DNA from 2 places in the Thalassotalea sp. SU-HH00458 genome. Region 2 is predicted to be linked to the other one. Evidence: predicted binding sites of a transcription regulator. Region 2 holds the regulator's gene; the other holds the start of a gene.
The links. The regulator sigma-54, encoded in region 2, starts transcription at its own class of promoters, with help from an activator protein. The targets are predictions, from matches to a motif close to GTTGGCACGNNNNTNGNNT.
Positions count from the first base shown of each region.

Region 1 (11,616 bases), 320 kb from region 2:
GGTAAGGTTAAATTACCAAAGTAAACTGTACCATCTGGTGCTTCCAATTTAAGTTTCATTGTATTGGCTAACGTTTCAGAAGAGACACTGATCCAAGCTGCGTCTTCTTCGACATTAAATACATGTACATCTGGCTCGCCAACCGGAGAAAATAGTAGCTCAAATGATTCAGGGGCTTCATCTTCTAAAATTATCGCGTTCGCATTAAAACTGTTTAAATTATTAACTGTCTTACTGTGTTGATTATCGTAACCCAGAGCTCCGGCAACCGCAGCATAGGCGTTAACATGTCCTGCTCCCACTTCCCAAGATTCATAGCCAGGCATATTCGTTGCGGTTTCTTGAATAATTTGCTTAATTTGTAATGGCGTTAGGTTAGGATTCGCCTCAAGCATCATTGCAATAATACCAGCAACGTGTGGTGTTGCCATTGAAGTACCTGAAATCATAGTATAGAAAGGTAAATATTCTGCTTCAATATAATCAACGTCATTTGCACCACCATTAGAAGCCACATTTGTTTTTGCTCGTGTTGAAATGATATCCACCCCTGGAGCAACAATGCTAACTTCGTTTTTATAAGTCCAAGTAGAACCATCAGGCATGCTAAAATCACCTTGCTCATCTCGCTTGCCCCGAGAAGAGAAATCGATTAAGTCTCCTTGTTTGGTACTTGCCCCCACTGACATCCCCCAAGGAATTTGCGCGTAAGGGTTGTGGGTATCTTCACCAGATCCATCATTACCTGCAGCAAACACCGAAATCATACCTAGTTTAAACGCTTTATATGATGCAAGAGAAATAGGACCTTCTGGATCAAACTGACCACTTGACCCCCAAGAGTTACTCATGATGCGAATTGGCGAGTTAAAATCCCAAATATGTGAAATCGCATAATCATATCCGCCAAGTGCGTCTAAAATAGACAAACCAGCACCTGAGCCATAACCGACAATATCAGCGTCAACAGCAGCACCTTTATATTTGCCATCGGAATGTGTTCCCCAACCACCGACAGTACCCGCACAGTGTGTACCATGACCGACATTTAAATCAGTATTTTGTTGTCCTTCGATCCAAACACCATCAACGCCAGTTAATGATATAGCTTGAGCATGTGTTGCCCCTTGAACGTTTTCTACTACTTTATCGCCATAAGCTAAATCATCAAGTGTTGCATCTATACCTGAGTCATTAACTATCACAGTAACGCCTTTTCCGGTAAACGTTATACCATTATTTTCAGAAAATTCAGTTGATTGCAGTTTTTCAACGCCTGTGATTTCACGTGCTTCAGCGTTAAAATAAGTTAATGCTCTGTTAGCAAAAACCGAGCGTACGCCAGATAAATCGGCAATTTGATTGATTTGAGCTGGTGTGGCCAGCACCCCCATAATAGGTAATGACTTAAATTGAACACCTTGTGTTATACCAAGATTCAATAATGTTTGTATCTGTGACGTTGACAGCGCATCTAGCTGATCATATGAAACAACCACCATAGCACTATCTGTTGATAACATATTTTCTAATTTTTGCTCTAATTGCGAGCCAATCACAGCAGTTGCTGTAGCACTTAAACTAACGCCAGCAATAGACATGGTCATCGCCATGTTTTTTAAAATTGATTTCATTTTTCTATCCACTTTTTTTGAAGGAATGAATTTTACACTCATCATTGGACTGTAATTTGTAAGAAGAAACCATCGGGATCAGTCCCTACGCACTTTAGGGGAAAACCCCTAGTAAGATTTTCACATGACAGGATTTGAAAAGTTTTCAAAAAGCGAGCTAGGAAAATATTGCCAATTAATCAATCTAATGCATGTTCACAACATCAAAAGTGTCGCCAACAAAGTGCGTTTACAAAGGACCAATTAATCAACAAATTATCTATAAAAATAAAATTTATAAAACAATGTTAACAACAACTGTTTAGCGGTGTATTAGCGCAGAAATGCATGAACCAAAGGTGTAGTGAATATTCTTCTATTTTGGTTGTAGCTTTTGTTAATTCAAAAAAAAACACCAATCATCATTGGTGTTTTTTAAATATTATAAACTGGTTAAGAATAGTTATTTCTTAAATCGACGTGATGCTAAACCTAAGATACCTAACGCAAAAATAGCCAATGTAGAAGGCTCAGGTACTTCAGTAATACTTAACGTTGAATTATCAATAGCTAATGACATATCAGTATATGTTACCCAGCCATATCTATTACCACCGATAACAGTGGCAATATCATCTGCTGCTGTAGAACGTGTTTCAGTGTGAAGCAGTGCACCAACGCCATCTAAAATATTAAAATCAACGGCTAGCACCCCACCTTGATTATAAAAAACGTGCTCTAGTGTGTACCAACCGGCAGTAGTTACTTCATAATAATCACTGTTTATTAATGACCCTTCATTAAAGTCAAAACCACTGTTGTTAGAAGCATTAATCACAAAACCATTATTTGTTGTTTGACCAGCGTTAAATATAAAATCTCTATTATGAACGCCACTTTGGTTATTTACTGCTGATGAATAATCAAAACCATCACCAATTGCCCATACAGTAGGATCAATGAACACATCAAGACTGGTACTAAAACCATTACCAAATACTGAACTAGAGCCACTAAAAAAAGTATATGCTCCAGTTGCTCCCCCGACTGATATATCAATTAGACCATAGTTATTGCCATCGCTAGCGGTAATGGCACCAGAAGGAGTATTGATAACAGGGCTATGATATGCAGACCATGTATTGTCATTCCCTTCAAAACCTTCTGAATAAATTACGCCAGCATTTGAAACAGCGGTCAGGGCAGTCAGTGAACAACCAAAAATAATGTGAGATAATTTCATATGTAACCTTTATTTAAAAAATAATTAATCCATGTTTTATTGTATATTTAAATACATCAGCCAACATTAGGCAGAGAGCATGCCACATAAATAAACACTTATTTTTCAAATAGATAAAAAGAAAAAATATAATAACAATTTAAAAGTGTAAAATTATTGAACATATATACAACTTTCAGTGCAATTTTTTTGATAGTAATTAAGCACTTTTTTGATGTAAATAAATTCAGTTAAGATAAATATTTTCATTACGATGAATAATTAAGCAGCAAGCTATATTAACCATTGAGTTTGACTATCTATTTCTTATTAGTTTAAAAAAGTGTTATACATTAATAATTAACAGAGTTTATTGGATGGGAAATGAATTAAAAATTTACCTTGTTTATCGTTACATAAAATAATGGTGACCTTTTCATTTTATTCTCTTTTTATTACTAGCCAATCGCTTGCTACTGAAATAGTTTGGGTTACTGATGCACCACAAAATAATGTCACTGCGAAAAACAAAGTACTTGATATAGACACCAGTACTTTTAATCTTTTAGCAGCTCACTTAAATTCACAGTATTTTTTTAAAAAATTACACGTTCCTGTTAAACGCGGTTTTACTCTGATCAAACATCAAGAAAATGTCTGCATTGGGAATAAGCTCACCACAAAAGAAAGAAATGAATTTAGTTATAGTACCCAAATACCTCAAACTGTTTTCCCAGGCTTGCGATTATACATCAATAAAAATTCCCCCTATTTCCAAAAAGTCAGGCAGTTAGTGACTCAACAAAAGACTGTCTCTATTTACGATATTATCAATACAGTCGCTGGAATTAAATTTGGCATTGTTGGCGGTCGAAGTTACGGCGTTGAAATAGATTCATTAATTAATTCTCCCGAAAACGCTCATTTTTTCTGGAAACGTCATGCGAGTAAAGCGAATAGAGGCATAGTAAATATGATCGAAAAAGCACGATTTGATATATCAATTGAATACCCTAACGTGTTTGGTTTTTACTCAGAGGAAGACAATACAGTTATTGAGAGTTTTCCACTAAAAGAAGCCCCTAATTATATGCTTGGCAACATTTTATGCTCAAAATCAAAGATAGGAGCAAAGATGGTCAAGGCCTTTAATGCTGTAATTAAAACAACGAGTAAGACTCGCGAATACTTTGACGCACACATGAAGTGGTTCGATTCCAGTAGCCAAGAAGATGCAGCAAGGTATTACAATAAAATATATAAAACATCGTTTACATTAAAAAAGCCCATGGTGAATTAATATAAAAAGGTGTGCTACTACCAATATATAAATGTTTACCATCAATGCACCATTTATATTGCAATCAATGGTTATTGAAATAAGCCTTGAGTATTGCGTAGGCAGCTTTAATTTCTTGTGATTTTTGCGTATCACCGCCTTTATCGGGATGGTGTTGATGCAGTAATTTACGATATTGTATTTTTACTTGCTTAAAATCATCGCTATCTTTGATTAATAAACATTTAAACGCATTTTCAATACTTGTTTGACTTAGGGTTGAGGATGAATGTTCACCATCCATAAGCTGCCAAAAGCTTTCGATAAGTTCTTCAACGTCCTCTTTTTTAGTATCAGTGAAATTTTGCCAATCAAGATAATACGCGCGTAAATTATCCGCTTGTATCAAACCTTCTTGTCCTGCTATAAAAGGTAAATACCTAATGTGGGTAACAACAATATCTAAACACGCGCTTTGTTCTTGATGCCATCTATCTTTTAACTGATATAAAGCATTAAACAAAATAAAATGACGTTGAAATAAAATGAGAGGATCTTGCATCCCATCATTTGAAAATATCTGATATGGCTGTTTTTGTAAAACTAATAACAAATCATATTCACTGATACCCAGAGGATATTGGGGAAGAACTTCAGCTAACGCTATTAATAAATTTTGCTGTTGAAAACCTATGTATCACCTCGTTAAAAATACTAAAAATTAACATAAAATACTGCCTCCCCTTAGTTTCGTGCATAAAGTAAAAAGAGTACTAATGCCGTTAAGTATAAAGGAGTTTGGTCTTAACCTTGATAAAGTTTCTCAAAGTCTGGAATAGCTTTTTCCCACAGCGGAGTTTGATAACCAAGATAATCTTTAACAGCATCAAAGAACAAACGAGTTCTTACCGGTAAATCACGGTGAGGGTAAACGGCATACATGTCACTAAAATTCATTAACTTCAATTTTGGCAATAGCGGAATTAATAAGCCATCTTTTATTTCATTTTCAATAATAAAAGCAGGAGCTAAAACATAAGCAGTTCCAGATAAGGCTTTCATCAGCAATACTTCACCATTATTCGCTCTAAATGTACTAAAGGTTTTTTGTTCGCATTGTTTGTTTTGCTCATCGTAATAATGAATACTTTCTACTTTAACTGACTGGCTTGAATAACTAGCAGAAGGTAATTTTGCCAATTCTTCAATTGTGCTTGGCATACCATAAGTATCTATAAATGCAGGAGATGCTAACAGTAATAATCGGTTACGTGCAATTTTTCGTGCGATTAACGAGGAGTCTTTTGGCTCTCCAATTCGAAAAGCTAGATCAAAACCTTCGGATACAATATCAACAAGTAGTTCATTTAAATGCAATTCCACTTCAACTTGTGGAAAACGCTTTTGAAAATCATTTATCACAGGTTGTATAAAGCGTCGTCCTATCGTGGTAGATGCCGTTATTTTTAAAACCCCTCTGGGCTCTTGATGGTAATTTTCCGCTAACCGAACCGTTTCTCCTAAAAGCTCACGCAGTTGCGTCGCTTTTTTAATCATTTCAGCTCCGGCGGCTGTTAACGAGAAGGATCGTGTTGTTCTATTTAGTAACCTTACCCCAAGCTCTTCTTCTAAACGGCTTATTTGTTTAGAAATTACAGATCTATCTATGTTACGTGCCAGCGCAGCCTTTGCAAAAGAACCTCTTTCAACTACATCTAATAATAATAATAGTCGACTTGTTGTATCCATAATTTCTTTCCAAAAACACTATTGGTGCAATTTTGGCACTAATAAGTGTAAATAACTAGGCTTTTTATCAACATACTAGTTCCGTATCATGGCTTCATTATTCAAGGAGTCTCAAATGTTAAAAAATATTCTTATGTATTCTGTTGTTGGGTTAACAATAGTACTTTCTGGTTGTAGTGATGAATCGACTGCAGCACCTGCAAAGCGACCATTGCAGCCTATTGATGTGGCTGAAGTATTAATTAAACCCGTACAAAATTGGCACACTTACACAACACGAGTTGAATCTCCAGAAGAAGTCGCGTTGATGCCGAGAGTTTCAGGCGTAATTAATAACATTGCTTTTAAAGAAGGCGATGTGGTTAATGAAGGTGATTTACTCATTCAACTTGATAACAGACCTTTTAAAGCGGTAGTTACCAGCTTAGAAGCTCAAGTATTAAGTGCTAAAGCAGCGCTAGAGCAAGCAAAAAGTGAAGCCCAACGTGCCGTAAGATTATCAGAAAGGAAAGCCATCTCAACAGAAGAAGTGGAATTACGAAAATCGACGTTAAGCCAACGTGAAGCACAAGTATTAGCCTTACAAGCACAACTTGATGCAGCAATGCTCGATTTAGAATTTAGCGCTATTCGTTCACCCATCAATGGTGTTATTTCTAACGCGAATATCACAAAAGGTAATAACGTAATAGCTGGACAAAGCGTGCTGACATCTATCGTTTCAAATAAGAAAATGTACGCTTATTTTGATATAGATGAGCGCACATGGAATCAATCTTTCAGTAATATCACTGCTGACAGCAAGCAACAAGTCATCATGCAAAAAGTCGGACAAACCACTTTTCCATATGAAGGCTATATCAATTTTATTGATAATCAAATCAATGCTTCAACCGGAACATTACGTCTACGCGCCGTTTTTGAAAATGCTGACAATCAGTTACGTGCCGGTTCATTTGCCCGTATAAAATTAGCCGCTAACGCTGTTACTGAGCAAATCATTATTCCAAGTAAAGCGATTGGTACCGATTTAAAAAATCGCTTCGTTCTAACGGTGGGCGAAAACAATATATTGCAATATAAGCTCGTTGAACTAGGTGAACGTTACGGTAAGTTACGCGCGATAACCTCTGGCCTTACAAAAGGTGACATTATTGCGGTCAATGGTCCTGCTCGTGTAGGTCCTGGTATGCCAATTCAACCTAACAGTGTTGAAATTGATAGCAGTGGTATTGCCTTTACATTACGTAAAGACCAAGCCGAAAACTTACTTGCAAAATACTAAGGTTCACGCATGAAATTTTCCCATTTTTTTATTCAACGGCCTATTTTTGCCGCGATGCTATCGCTGATCATACTTATTGCTGGTGGTTTATCTTTATTTCAATTACCTGTTAGCGAATACCCTGAAGTTGTGCCACCTACTGTTGTTGTCACCGCGAGTTACCCTGGCGCTAACCCAACCGTTATCAGCCAAACAGTTGCAACACCTTTAGAACAAGAAATTAATGGCACAGAAAACATGCTGTATATGTTTTCACAAGCCACTAGCGATGGCCGCATGACGTTAACGGTCACTTTTGCCTTAGGCACTGATTTAGACCGAGCGCAAGTTCAGGTACAAAATAGAGTCAATAGCGCCCTGCCACGCTTACCCCAAGAAGTACAACGTTTAGGTGTTGTTGCAGAGAAATCGTCACCTGATCTCACCATGGTTGTTCATTTATTTTCACCTGAAAATACCCATGACACGACTTACCTTACCAACTATGCTGATTTGTATATTAAAGACCAAATCACTCGTTTAGATGGCGTCGGTGATCTTAAATTATTTGGTGGTGGCCAATATGCTATGCGCATTTGGTTAAATCCTGATGATTTAGCTTCTCATGAATTAACAGCGAATGATGTTATTACAGCTTTACGCGAACAAAACCAACAAGTTGCAGCAGGTAGTTTAGGAGCTCAGCCAGCGAGTAACGATAGTCAATTTCAAATTTTATTAAATGTAAAAGGTCGATTAAGTAATATTGAAGAATTTGAACAAGTGATCATCAAGTTGGGTGAGCAAGGACAAATAACTCGCCTAAAGGATGTTGCACGAGTTGAATTAGGTCAAAACAATTATTCATTACGCGCCATGCTTGATGGTAAACCAGCACTTGCAATTCCTGTGTTTCAAAGACCAGGTGCAAATGCTATTGAGTTATCAGATCAAGTTCGCGAAACCATGGCTAATTTATCAAAGAACTTCCCCGCAGGCGTTGAATACGACATTGTTTATGATCCAACCGTTTTTGTACGGGGATCAATTGATGCCGTGATAACAACCTTACTTGAAGCGATAGTGTTAGTAGTAATTGTCGTTATTTTATTTTTACAAACTTGGCGCGCGTCTATCATTCCATTAATTGCCGTGCCTATTTCACTTATTGGTACGTTTGCTGTAATGCAATGGCTAGGGGTTTCCATTAATACTCTGTCGTTGTTTGGCTTAGTACTCGCTATCGGAATTGTCGTTGATGATGCCATAGTGGTTGTGGAAAACGTCGAGCGTAATATCGAAAAAGGGCTAACCCCATTAGAAGCTACGCGAGTTGCCATGACAGAAGTCACTGGGCCAATTATCGCGATAGCATTAGTGTTAGGCGCGGTATTTATTCCAACGGCTTTTATTAGCGGTTTATCAGGGCAATTTTATAAACAGTTTGCGTTAACAATCACGATTTCAACTTTTATTTCGGCATTTAATTCATTGACTTTATCGCCAGCGTTATCAGCATTATTACTACAATCGCACGATAGCAAGCCAGATAAATTAACTCGCTTACTTAATGCATTATTTGGCAAATGGTTATTTAGCCCTTTCAATCGACTTTTTGATAAAGGTGCGCAAGGTTATCAGAAGCTGGTTCAAAAACTGATAAGAATGAGTGCGGTGGTGGGTATTATTTATTTTGTACTGCTTGGCGGCACCATTACTTTATTTAACCAAGTTCCCGGTGGTTTTATTCCTGCACAAGACAAACAGTATTTAGTATCAATCGCTCAATTACCAGACGCTGCAAGTTTAGATAGAACAGAACTTGTGGTAAAAGAAATGCAAAAAATTGCTCTTGAAATTCCCGGAGTCGCGAATGCGGTAGCTTTTCCTGGTTTATCCGTTAACGGTTTTACTACTAGTCCTAATAGCGCGATTGTCTTTACGCCACTCGAGTCTTTCGATAAAAGAACCGATCCCAGTCAGTCTGCCATGGCTATTGCTGCACAATTAAATCAAAAGTTTATGGCCATTGATGAAGCCTTTGTTGCTGTGTTTCCGCCGCCTCCTATTCAAGGGTTAGGTACAACAGGAGGATTCAAACTGCAGATCGAAGATCGTGAAAATAAAGGCTTTGAAGTCCTGTTTAATAACTTACAAGCGGTGATCGCAAAAGCACAAAAAGATCCTGCCTTAATGGGGTTATATTCAAGCTTTCGCATTCAAGTACCTCAAATGGATATTGATATTGACCGTGAACAGGCATTGATTCAAGGGATCCCACTAGATGAGGTTTTCGATGCATTACAAATTTATTTAGGCTCAATTTATGTCAATGACTTTAATTTATTTGGTAGAACCTATCAGGTTAACGCGCAAGCCGATGCAGATTTCCGTCAAGATCCTGCGCAAATACTTAACTTAAAAGTACGTAACCGACAAGGACAAATGGTGCCGCTAGGATCGGTTCTAACGGTCACGCCTAGCACAGGCCCGGATCGAGTCATGCATTATAACGGTTACCCGAGCGCTGAATTAAATGGCAGTCCTACTCCCGGCACGAGTTCCGATCAAGCGCAAAAAGCTATTGAAGCAATTTTGGCTGAAACGTTAGAACAAGGAATTTCATATGAATGGACAGAAGTTACATACCAGCAAATACTAGCCGGTAATACGATGGTATATGTATTTCCATTAGTGGTGTTATTAGTCTTTATGGTATTAGCCGCACAATATGAGAGTTTACGCTTACCTTTAGCGATAATTCTAATTGTTCCTATGACAATATTTTCTGCTTTATTAGGAGTATGGTTAGTGGGTGACGATAATAATATCTTTACTCAAATAGCATTAATCGTACTTGTTGCTTTAGCGTCAAAAAATGCGATTTTAATGGTCGAATTTGCAAAAGATCAGCATGATCATGGTTTATCACATTTAGATGCAATCATTGAAGCATGTCGCTTACGGTTACGCCCTATTTTAATGACGTCTATTGCTTTTACGGCTGGCGTTATTCCACTGGTACTTGCCACAGGCGCTGGTTCAGAAATGCGTCATGCAATGGGTAATGCCGTATTTTCAGGCATGATTGGTGTCACCATTTTTGGCTTATTATTTACGCCGGTTTTCTATATTTTCCTGAGCAAAAATAAAGCTGTTAAGGGCGAGGAATAATCATGATTAGCTTAATAAAACGCCCAATAAAACATAAGTTTGCCATTATCAGTTTTACAATCAGTTCACTCTTTTTATCGGGCTGTGCCAGTAAAATCAATGAAGAGCAGCATCAACAATTGCTAGAGAGCTTTATTGAACGTGCCGATGTCGCAAGTAGTTTATCTGGAATGGATGAGTCAAATTGGTGGCACCAGTTTGATTCACCACAACTCAATCAGTTAGTAAACCTAGCTTTAGTCAAAAATCACGACTTAAAAACCAGTCAGTTACAGCTAAAGAGTATGCTTGCACGACTCGGCGCGCAAAAAGCAGAATATTTACCACAGGGAAATATTACTGTTTCAGCAGAAAGGAGTAGTTTAGCAGAAACTATCACAAGTCAATCTAGTGCGAATATTGGCGTTGATTGGCAAATAGACTTATTTGGTCGAGTCACAGCTTTAGTCGATGCTGCCAACGCCTCAGCAATGAGTAAAGCGGAACAGTTAAGGTTATTAAAAGTAGAAATAGTCTCATCGGTAGTAAAAGGCTATATAAGCTATCAAGGTAATTTAGAAAATGAGTTAATTATCAGTCAACAAATTGAAGCATTAAAACAAAGTATTGATGTACTAAAAGCGCGGGTTGATGAAGGTGTAGCCAATGAACTTGATCTTAATCGAACTAAAGCTCAACTTAGTCAACAGCAAGCTCTTTTGCCAGCAATTAAATACGCTCAATATCGTGACTTATCAACACTTGCGCTCTTAACGGGGCAATTCACCAATGAAATGATGTTGACTGAAAAAACGGGCTTTTTATCGAGTGATCTTGCGGTTGAAATTGCAGATCCTAATAATGCAATTGCACTACGCCCTGATATCAACCAAGCATTATTTAATTTTAGCCAAGCTTATTCACTCAGTGTCGCAGCCAGTAAAGCACTTTTACCAAATATTAGTTTAAGTGGTTTTGCCGGTGTATTAGGCTTGAACAACACACGTTTAGTTGACACTCAACAACAATGGCAAGTGACTCCTCAATTAGAGTGGTCGTTACTAAGTTATCCGGCATTAATTGCTCAAAAAGACGCACAACAGTTTTTAAGTGAAGCGGCATATAGTGCCTACCAACAAGTAGTACTTAAAGCGATTAACGAGAGTGAACTGTCTCTGCAGTTTTTAATCAAGCAAACCAATCAACATTCGTATGCACAAGCTAGATTTAAGCATGCTAACAATGCTTTTTTACAGGCTCAAGCCATGTATCAAGAAGGACAAATTCCTTATCTAGAGTTGTTAGATGCGCGGCAGGATGTTTTAATAGCGGAAAA
Region 1 is NZ_BAABWW010000002.1:504,590-516,205, reverse strand. Features, by position in the region: gene ABXH06_RS05210 (S8 family peptidase) at 1-1,634, opposite strand, end outside; gene ABXH06_RS05205 (PEP-CTERM sorting domain-containing protein) at 2,077-2,856, opposite strand; gene ABXH06_RS05200 (hypothetical protein) at 3,260-4,135, shown strand; gene ABXH06_RS05195 (DNA-J related domain-containing protein) at 4,200-4,781, opposite strand; gene ABXH06_RS05190 (LysR family transcriptional regulator) at 4,919-5,863, opposite strand; gene ABXH06_RS05185 (efflux RND transporter periplasmic adaptor subunit) at 5,979-7,148, shown strand; gene ABXH06_RS05180 (efflux RND transporter permease subunit) at 7,158-10,301, shown strand; gene ABXH06_RS05175 (TolC family protein) at 10,304-11,616, shown strand, end outside.
Region 1: ABXH06_RS05205 (PEP-CTERM sorting domain-containing protein) is a predicted target of sigma-54. The motif match lies at 2,925-2,943, and genes of this name have one in related genera.

Region 2 (11,616 bases):
TGCGAGAGCACTAGCGGCAGAGCCCAAATTTATCTTACTTGATGAGCCTTTTGCTGGTGTTGATCCAATTTCAGTAGGTGATATAAAAAAAATTATCCTACACTTAAAACAACGTGGCATTGGAATTTTAATCACAGATCACAATGTTCGTGAAACATTAGACGTTTGTGAGCATGCATATATTGTTAGTCACGGTGAATTAATCGCGGAAGGCAATGCAGATCAAATTCTTGCGAATCAACAGGTAAGAGATGTATACCTTGGTGAGCAATTCACGCTATAGTTACACAAAGCTTTGATAAAAAGTAAAAATCAATATGAAGCTAGAAAATAGGAAAATAATACGATAAATGCGCCCTAGTCTGCAGCTCCGAATAGGACAACAACTCACCATGACTCCACAATTGCAACAAGCGATTAAGCTTTTGCAATTGTCGACGTTGGATCTTCAGCAAGAGATCCAAGAAGCTCTTGAAAGTAATCCATTATTAGAAGTAGATGAATCAACCCCAAGTGACAATGATGCGCAATCGGATAACTTAGAAGAAGCATTTTCTGCTGGTGTAACAGAACAAAACACTAAAACATCCGACGGCAGTGAAGATTCAGCTCCTACTATCGATGAAATTAGTACGACGGAAGCTATGGATAAATCTGAGATCCCTGAAGAGCTCAACATAGACACTACCTGGGAAGAAAGCTACAGTGCTGGCGTTTCAAATACCGGTGCCAGTGCACCTGCTTCAGAAGATTATACTTATCAGGGCGAAACAACGGACTCCATTCAAGACCATTTACGCTGGCAAATGGAGTTAACGCCATTTTCAGAAACGGACCTTGCCATCGCGACGGCTATTATTGATGCCATCGATGATGCTGGCTATTTAAGAGTCAGTGTTGAAGAAATTCTTGAAGCGATGGGCAATGAAGAAGTTGAACTTGATGAAGTTGAAGCCGTACTTAAACGTATTAATATGTTTGATCCTGTTGGCGTTGGGGCTCGCTCTATCTCAGAATGTTTAACCATTCAATTAAATCAATTTGATAAAGAAACGCCTTGGTTAAAAGAAAGTAAGCTGATCATTAATGAATATATCGACTTATTAGGTAACCGAGATTATCGCCAAATCATGCGGAAAACGCGTTTAAAAGAAGATCAACTACGCGAAGTGATCAAGCTAATTCAATCGCTGGATCCAAGACCAGGTGATAGTGTCATTAAAGGTGATGATCAATATGTCATCCCTGATGTTTCGGTCGAAAAGAAAAATGGTCGTTGGATGGTTGAATTAAATCCAGATACAGCACCACGATTATCGGTTAATCAGCAATATGCCTCCATGGCACGAAACATGAAATCATCAACAGACAGTCAGTTTATACGTTCAAACCTACAAGAAGCTAAATGGTTTATTAAAAGCTTAGAAAGCCGAAATGATACATTGTTAAAAGTCTCTAACTGCATTGTACAACGCCAACAAGGCTTCTTTGAACACGGGCCAGAAGCAATGCGCCCTATGGTACTCAATGATATTGCTGAAGCGGTAGATATGCATGAGTCCACTATTTCCCGTGTTACGACCCAAAAATATATGCATACACCTAGAGGAATCTTTGAATTAAAATATTTCTTCTCTAGCCACGTAAGTACAGAAAATGGTGGAGAATGTTCATCCACCGCAATTCGAGCTTTAATTAAAAAGTTGGTCGCTGCAGAAATTCCAGCCAAACCATTAAGTGATAGTAAAATGGCGGAATTACTTGCAGAACAAGGCATTAATGTCGCCAGAAGAACCATTGCCAAGTATCGAGAATCATTGTCAATTCCTCCTTCTAACCAACGAAAAAGTCTACTTTAACAACTAAATAAGGATCTAAGCTTATGCAAATTAATCTTGCTGGTCATCATGTTGAAATTACTGAAGCTTTACGTGAAAGTGTCAATACAAAATTTGCCAAGTTGGAACGACATTTTGATCATATAAATAATGTTCATGTGGTATTGACGGTAGAAAAGCTGAATCAAATTGCGGAAGCAACAGCCCATCTTAACGGAACAGAAATACACGCAAAAGCCGAAAATGCCGATATGTATGCTTCAATCGATGCTTTAGTTAATAAACTCGATAAACAAGTTTTAAAGTACAAAGGCAAAATCAACCAACATTAATCCATCGTCTATTTCAACACGAGCATTATGAAATTAACTGAACTTATTAACGAGAACTGCACCTTGTGTGCAGTTCATGCTACTAGCAAAAAGCGTATTTTAGAATTATTATGTGAAAAAGCTGCCGAGTCTTATACTGATTTTAACACTTATTCACTGCTTGAAAGTCTAATGGCACGTGAAAAAATGGGTTCAACTGGGATAGGTAATGGTATCGCGATCCCACACGGTAGATTAACTGATGGGGGTAAAGTCGTTGTCGTGATTGCCACAACAGAGTCTCCAATTGATTTTGATGCGATAGATAATAGACCCGTCGATATTTTTATTGCTTTATTCGTACCCGAAGAAAATTGTCAACAACATTTATCCACGCTACAAAGCATTGCACAAATTTTTAGTGATAAACAAACTTGCAAACTGGTCCGAAAATGTCACTCGAGTTCAGAGCTTTTCAATTTATTGAAAAATAATAACTAAACCTTAGTACCAAGGATTTCGACAATGAAACTCATCATCGTTAGTGGCCGTTCAGGATCAGGAAAAAGTGTCGCATTAAGAGTGCTGGAAGATTTAGGTTATTATTGTGTTGATAATATCCCTGTCAATCTTTTACCAGCTTTAACACATACGGTGATTAATGATTATGAAACCGTAGCGGTTAGCTTAGATGTTCGTAATTTACCGGCAGATCCTAATGATATTTCTGAAATTATCAATTACTTACCCAGTGCGGTAGATCTAAATATTGTTTATTTAGATGCGGATGATAACGACTTAATTAAACGTTTTAGCGAAACACGCCGCTTGCATCCATTGATCAAACAGAATATTGCGCTTGATCAAGCGATATCACTTGAGAAAAAACTGTTAGAGCCTATTTCAAGCCGTGCAAATTTATACATCAACACCAGTCAACTTACCCCTCATCAATTAGCGGATTTGATCAGAGAGCGAATTCTCGGTAAAACAACTGGCACTATGGTTGTGGTCTTTGAATCTTTTGGCTTTAAACATGGCGTCCCTCAAGATGCTGATTATGTTTTTGATGCTCGATTTTTACCAAATCCATTTTGGGAAAAAGATCTCAAACCATATACGGGACTAGATCAACCCGTACAAGATTTTCTCGCTAGCCAACCTATTGTCACTAAATTTATCTGGCAAATTAATAGTTTTATGATGACTTGGCTACCACATTTAGAACGTAATAATAGAAGTTATATAACCATAGCCATTGGTTGTACCGGCGGTAAACATCGTTCCGTTTATATTGCGGAATTACTCGCAAATAATTTAAGAAAAGAGCGTAAAGATGTGCAAGCGCGCCATCGAGATCTTGACGTAGCCAGTACTTAACCTTATGACTATTAAACTAAATAAAACCTTATTAATTACTAATAAATTAGGGCTGCATGCAAGAGCCGCAACTAAATTGGCGCAGTTAAGTCAAAAGTTCAATGCCAAAGTTACAATTGAACTTGAAAGCAAACAAGCCGATGCCAGCAGTATTATGGGGCTTATGTTATTAGCCGGCGGCCAAGGGAAAGAAGTGACGATTCATACTGAAGGGCTAGAAGCACAAGATGCCCTTGATAATGTCTGCCAGCTTTTTTCCGATAAATTCGATGAAGACGAATAATAACCTCAAGATCCCTTTCACAAAGCTGTAAAATTTCGTGGATATAATAAGAAAAAAGCTGCTAAAACCAGTCAGTTGAGATAAACTTATAGCAACTGGGCAACCAATAATTATGTTATGTATAACAAATTCTGCCCGCTATAACTCGTAATTAATTACCATTTTCGTTTTTTAACGGCACAGGAAAACTTTATGCCGGAAACTTCAGAACAAGAAGACAACCAACAAAGATTACTGCAAGTGAACAAAGCACTTGGTAGTGGTATGTTTGTCTATGTCCGCAAGCTATTACAAAATATGCCTGCCTACGATCTTGCTTTGATTTTACAATCCTCTCCCAGTAAAAGCCGTACCGTGTTATGGCAACTTATCGATCACGACCATCACGGTGAAGTGCTCGAAGAATTAAACGAAGAAGTTCGAAAAGGCATCTTGAAAAAAATGCGTCCAGAAAAACTCGCAGAAGTTGCTGAGGGTATGGACGTTGATGATCTTGCTGAGGTATTACGAACACTGCCAGATAGTGTTTACCGTGAAGTATTAAGTTCAATGGATTCACAAGACAGAAGTCGTGTTGAAGCGGCGCTTTCTTTTGATGAAGATACCGCTGGCGGTATCATGAATACCGATACTATCACTATACGCCCTGATGTTACTGTTGATGTAGTGTTACGTTATTTACGTCTTAAAGGCGAATTACCAGAAGCGACAGACTCTTTTTATGTCGTTGATAGAAAAGATCACTTTATTGGAGCGGTGTCACTTTCGCATATTGTCACAGCAAAACCAGAAGTCGTGATCTCTAAACTCATTAATGATGAAATTACCGCGCTAAATGCCGATATGCCTGAACGCGAAGTCGCTCAATTGTTTGAGCGTTATGATTGGTTTTCAGCACCGGTTGTTGACGATGAAGGCCGCTTGTTGGGCCGTATCACCATAGATGATGTTGTTGATATTATTCGTGAGGAAGCTGAGCACTCCATGATGAGTATGGCGGGTTTAGACGATGAAGCTGATACATTCGCACCCGTTTTTAAAAGTACTCAACAACGTTCTGTTTGGTTAGGCGTTAACCTAATTACCGCATTATTTGCCGTCGCTGTTTCCAGCATGTTCGAAGATATTCTGGGTCAACTAGCAATCTTAGCTATTTTAAATACTTTAGTCCCTAGCATGGGTGGTGTTGCTGGTAATCAAACCTTAACCTTAGTTATTCGTGGTATGGCGTTAGGTCATATTGGTGAAAGCAACGCTCGCACTTTACTCTATAAAGAACTCGCCGTAGGTTTTCTCAACGGAATTATTTGGGCGTTGTTAATTGCGACAGTCGTTGCAATTTGGAAACAAGATTTTATGCTAGGCTCAGTAATTGCCTTCGCCATGTTAATGAATTTAACCGCTGCGGGTATTGCCGGTGTGACTATTCCACTCTTTCTTAAAAAGCTCGATATAGATCCTGCCCTAGCCGGCAGCGTCATTTTAACAACGGTTACCGATGTGGTAGGTATTTTTGCTTTCTTAGGAACAGCAACCTTATTACTTGGTACATAAGCCGCTGCTGACTCGCAGCGGCCCATAATAAAGCCACGTTAGCATGAATTATCGTAAGTGCTAATTCCCTGCAACTTGCATTTCATCAAGAATAATTGAGCCAGTTTTAATGCTACCCTTTACATCATAATCAGTGCCGACGGCTACTAAGTTTTTAAACATATCAGCTAAATTACCCGCAATTGTTACTTCTGAAACCGGATAAGCAATTTCTCCATTCTCGACCCAAAAGCCTGCAGCTCCACGAGAATAATCACCATTAACAATATTGACTCCCTGCCCCATTAATTCAGTTACTAAGAGTCCTGTTCCTAAAGTTTTTAGCATTTGATTAAAGTCACCACCGTTTGCGGACACTTGCCAATTATGAATACCGCCTGCATGTCCCGTGGTTGTCATACCAAGTTTTCTTGCCGAATAACTCGTTAATAAATAAGTTTCTAAAGCCCCCGCTTTAATGATATCTCTATCAATAGTAGCGACTCCTTCACTATCAAACGCACTACTAGCTAACGCCTTTTTAAGGTGTGGACGCTCTTGAATATGTAAAAAGTCAGGAAAAATCGGTTGCCCTAATGCGTCAAGCAAAAATGACGATTTACGATATAAGTTGCCACCACTGATCGCAGCAATAAAATGACCAAAAAACGTATTGGCAATATCGGCACGAAACATAACAGGTACTTTGCCCGTTTTCAGTTTTTGAGCGTGTAACCGAGATAACGCTTCTGATGATGCTTCTTGACCCACTTGTTGAGGAGCCGTTAATAAATTAAAGTCACGATTTACCGTATAGGCATAATCACGTTGCATATCATCATCTTCAGTGGCGATCATCACGCAACTTAAACTATGTCGAGAACTCGGGTAACCAACTAATTGTCCATGACTATTTCCATAGACTTTAAATCCTTCAAAACAAGCTAGCGTAGCGCCATCTGAATTAGTAATACGTTTATCAAAAGCTAAAGCAGTATCTTCACATTCTTTGGCAATAGCTATCGCGTCATCCGTTGATAAAACTTTTTCATGATGTAAGTCTAAATCTTCTGGTTTCATCGCCAGCAATGCTTTATCGGCTAAGCCTGAGCAATCATCCACAGAAGTATATTTTGCGATATTGACTGCGGCTTGTACTGCTTGTTTCAAAGCATTTTCAGAAAGATCTGCAGTAGAGGCACTGCCTTTTCGTCCCTGTTGGTAAACTGTAATTCCCAAAGCGCCATCATTGGTAAATTCTACCGTTTCAACATCACCTAATCGAGTACTCACACTTAAGCCTTGTTGACGGCTCATTGCTACTTCAGCGCCATCTGCGCCTAAAGATTTAGCTAACGCTAAAGCATCTGCAACTCGACTTTCAACTTGTTCCATTTGTGTGATGATGTTATTTGATTCTGACATTACAATGATTATCTCGTTAATTACTTTGTTGATTAATTACCCACAGTTATTTCTGAAGGTAATTTCGGTGTGGAGCCCATCATACAGTTTGTTGTATAATAGTCACATCAATCGTTAAATTGCCCTATTATTATGCCCGACTCTGCTGCTGAATTCGATGAAGAATTAAAAAGTAAATCAGAAATAAAACGTGAAATGCATCAAATGCAAGATTTTGCCCTAAAGTTGGTGAAGCTTTCTAAACATCAACGCAGCAAAATACCTTTTACAGAAGAATTTAAGCAAGAGCTTATTTTAGCTGATAAAATTCAAAACAAACATGAAGCCCTGCGCCGTCATGTTCGTCATATGGCGAAAGTATTGTGTGAAATGGATTTAGAGCCTATCAACCAAGCATTAGATGTTATGGCAAATAAACATCAACAAGAAACCGCTAAATTTGTACATTTAGAAAGCCTACGCGATCAGCTGATGGATGGAGATAACAGCTTTATTGAAGAGACATTAAACCAGCACGAAACGATGGAACGTCAAAAACTTCGCCAATTAATCAGACAAGCCGCCAAAGAGAAAAAACTCGAAAAACCAGGCAAAGGTTTCCGCGATTTATTTACTTATTTAAAAGAGCATATTACGTTTTAATTTCTGCTCACCGACCTTATTTAAACAAAGCAGTATTAACATACTGCTTTGTTTGTATTCACGTAATTAGTTATTTTCTCTTAATAATTGTTTGCTTTTTTAAACCTGAGAAAATATCCAAAATTGTTAATTAACCTTCTTGTCGTCGCGTTAAGAAAACTAAAGCGGCAGCCAATAAGACTATCGACATAGGCTCAGGTACCTGTGAAACATTAAAGCTTACTGCCTGGCCAGCAAATGATTCAAGTTGTGAATTATCTAAACTTACCACTTCTAAACCTTGTAAATAACTTACCGTTTGTAGACCTGAAGATAACGCATTAAAAGTAAAGCTTGCTAGCACAAAACTCGTACCTTGATTCGCAACTAAAGTAAGTTCATCGGCAAAAAAATCGGCAAAATCTTCTAAATATAAAGTGCCTGCAACGCTATCATCCGCAGCAAAATAACTTCCCAATCCATCATCAAAACCATTACCAAATGACCAGCCAGTTAATGCAAGTTGGCTAGGATCAAAATTAATAGTACCGGCGAAACCGCCTAATGAATAAGATAAGTCACTCGCCACCAACTGACCTGTCATACTGTCGTTGTTATTATATTCTGTTTGATCAAATTTTAATGCAATGATAGTTGCTTGGCTGTTTACGCTAAACATTAACACAATAATAAGTAGTATTTTTTTCATGTTTATATCCTGTAACTTTTTATAAGGGGTTGCTTTTTCGTTGTTTGAATTTAAGCAAGAAAAAGCAACCAAGTAACTTATGGCGCTATAGCACAACGTGCAAGATCACATAATGCCATCATGGGTCTAACGTCACGACGGTCGACCATGCCATCTTTATTAAAATCATAATCAAGTGACAAATTGGCTTGCTCTCTTAACCACAGTTTAAATAAATTAATATCGCGAATATCCACTGCCCCGTTCTCATCAAGATCAGCAGGTTTTGTCGTTTGTCCTTGACAAACACCTTCGCCAGCCACCAAACAAACTAACCATTGAGAAAACTGTTCATCAAACGATGTTCCCCAAGTATTTAATATTTCTTGATAAGGGGTAAATGCAGGCACTTCACTGATCTCAGGTTGAGGTTGACCACAAGTCCAAACCCAGTCACCGGTAGACCATTCACTATCATCATAGGCCCAGGACCAATTGTTGCTAACCGCTTCAGTTTTAAGTTTCCATCCCCAGTCGAATTGACATTCACCATTTGGGATCACTCGTTTTGGTGCGCGAAGGCTTGGCAGTAGTACATTATCTATTTCTGAGGTTTGCTGTTCTAACATAAAGCGAGTAGCTAGGTACCCCCAGTAGTAAGTTCTAGTTGTATCACTGTTTTCATAGGTTGTTTGAAAAAGTTCGCTCAAGTTATAAGTTGCTTGTGGTGCTACTGCCAAAGCATTCGGGTTGTTATCAGGCTGAGATAAATACTCGGCTAAACCTTCTCCCCACCATACGGAATTGGCAGCTTGTTCGCTAAAGTTACCCCATTTATTAAATCGACCATCAAGGTAGTGCACATATTCATGCTCTAAATTCCAAACGGCAAACTCTGATAACCAAGTTGCTTGATGCGCAATAAAACGTGCTTGGTTATTTTCCACCCATGGATCACCTTCTAAGTACATACCGCCGTTATTGGTATTGATCCCGAAAAAATTGCCGGCAAAATTGTCATAATCATTATATGAGCTGAATATGACTACTTCGAGATCGGTATTATAATCGTCCTCAACAGGGGTCTGTGCAGTCGTGTTAAATAATTGATGAAACTCTTGTTCTTGTTCGCTTAATGTTTGACAAATATCAACAAGATTATCATTGGCAATCGGTGGTTGGAACCGTAGTTTTAACGTTGAACTACAGACATGATTTCCTGATAACACAGTGGCTTGAAGGTCAAAGTCACATGCATCACCATACAAGGCGCAATTTTCACTATCATAAAATGTTACGGCAGATTGCGCTTTTAACCAGCCTGAACTCCCCGTTCCTTGATAACTATAATTCGCTAATACCGCTTGAATACTTGGACGAACCGTTGCTGCAATTGAGCCACCAAATCGTAAAAATCGCGCCAACTCATTCACACTATCGCCCCATTGATATTCACGTGTGTGACCAATGAGCCAAGTTCCTTCCACATCGACAAATGCTTGCAGGTTTGACAAGATGCTAGGGGTATTGATAACCGCTTGTTCAAGTTCGGCAGTTTTATTTTCCGAGGCATTAAATAAATGGGTTAATAATTGCGTAAAACCATTTTCTTCATAATACACGCCCCAATTGTCATCTCGGTTGACTGTTTTAGCATAACCAAGCACTGCATCGGTTATTCTGGCTATATACGGCATACTATTGGTGCCAGAGCTACTTAATAAAATAAGTAATTCATAACGCACCATAAAATCTCGCGTAACATCACCATTAAAGGTCACGAAATGCTCAGCCGAGAAATATTGTTCAAAGACTTGCTCAAGGGCTGATTGATAACCAGCAGGCATTACGCGATTATTGCCCCATTCAGCCCAATGCATTGCTCGTAAATAAATCACCAGCTTTTCAAGTTCAGCGGCACTGTTGACATTGGTACCTGTGTAATCCACTAAATGACTATTAATTGCAGTTACAATGGTTAAAACACTTTGATCAGAAAAAACATTCGTGCCTACAAGCGAAGTATCAAATAATCCATATAGACAAGAGGTTAGTTCTCCTGCTTTCACTGCAGTTACTAAATCGTTACCACTAAGGCCTTGCAATTGTGCAGGTGAAGTACAGCTTTCAGGTGCCATTGATGTACTTTTTGCAATGACATTAGCGTTTTCACTTGGTTTTTCTGAGAGTGATTGCTTGTGTTTGACATCAACCAGACTGGCTTTTTTGACCTTGTATAAGTCATCAATTTCGCGATTATTTTGTAAAAACTGTTGGAATTGATGGGGTGACATTTGCCTTGGTGGATTAAAACTTTGGTTACTTTTATTTTTTACATGCTGAGCATGTTGAGTATTGATTACTTGAGCCGTTGCTTTACTCGGCATCGTTGGTATTTGCTCGGCATTTGCAATGGAACTGACCAGAGTCATTCCAAGCAATACGCCGGCATATAACGGATTGTTTTCTATTTTCACGACATTACCCTCGGGGTTTTATTATTATTAATTTGCTTAAAAAGCAACCGAAAGTATATTGTATAAAGTATATTAATCAACAATAAATTAACATTTGAACAACAATTTTGAATAATTAATGAGTGATTTTTACGAGAAGAAAGCCGATCTTTTCAGCAAAAGTTCTTGATAAAAAGAAAATAATGATTGAAAGATAACCAAAACATCGCTTGAGAAAAGTGTAAATTTTTACTCTCTTGAAGTGGAATTACACAGAATTAAACATGATTGTGACAAAAATCGATTAATTTTTTGTCGACTGTCAATAGGGAAGGTAAATAAAGACTCTAGGTTTTATTCATCCCAAGGAAGGTTCATCGACAATTGAATATCGACCATGATAAGCGCTAATTTTCTATTAAACGTTGTGGATACTTAATTTCAGAAAACATTCATGCTTAATGCAATCACATTAATTGAAGAAGCCTTAACAAAAACGGATCCAAGCATCACAACATTCGCGCGCAGATTAGCCATTGACGCGCTTATACTAAGCTCAACCAGTATCGTCTCCGTCAGGCTGAAACATTAAACGTTGAACTAACTTCACCCAAAATCAGCTTATTAAGATGTACTAAGCCAAACGAAACATTCGCTTGATAATATATAAATTTACTATCAAGCGTATGTTCAACCCTATACTTTACCAATAAGCTTCGAGTGATTTAACCGCTTTAAGTTGTGGTGTTAATTGCGCTTTATCACCAACAACCACTAACGTCATTTTTTCAGGCGTTAAGTATTTACTGGCCATTTCACTGATCTCCTTTGGTGTTACGTTATAAACATTAGCAACGTAATCCTTTAGGTAAGTATCACTTAATTGGTGAAGCTCAATAAATGAAAGTTGATTGATTACGGCAGCTCGAGACGAGTTTCTTAAGACAAAAATACCCGCCATATAATTTTTAATACCATCAAGCTCTTCTTTAGACGGCGGTGTTTTGGCAAGCAAATTAATTTCATTAAAAACTTCAGTTAATGCTGCTCCCGTAGACTCTAATGTGATGTCTGCAGATTG
Region 2 is NZ_BAABWW010000002.1:182,095-193,710, reverse strand. Features, by position in the region: gene lptB (LPS export ABC transporter ATP-binding protein) at 1-283, shown strand, start outside; gene ABXH06_RS03820 (RNA polymerase factor sigma-54) at 351-1,859, shown strand; gene hpf (ribosome hibernation promoting factor) at 1,883-2,170, shown strand; gene ptsN (PTS IIA-like nitrogen regulatory protein PtsN) at 2,198-2,650, shown strand; gene rapZ (RNase adapter RapZ) at 2,675-3,529, shown strand; gene ABXH06_RS03800 (HPr family phosphocarrier protein) at 3,534-3,812, shown strand; gene mgtE (magnesium transporter) at 4,005-5,366, shown strand; gene pmbA (metalloprotease PmbA) at 5,427-6,752, opposite strand; gene yjgA (ribosome biogenesis factor YjgA) at 6,903-7,412, shown strand; gene ABXH06_RS03780 (PEP-CTERM sorting domain-containing protein) at 7,543-8,100, opposite strand; gene ABXH06_RS03775 (collagenase) at 8,178-10,556, opposite strand; gene ABXH06_RS03770 (M16 family metallopeptidase) at 11,239-11,616, opposite strand, start outside.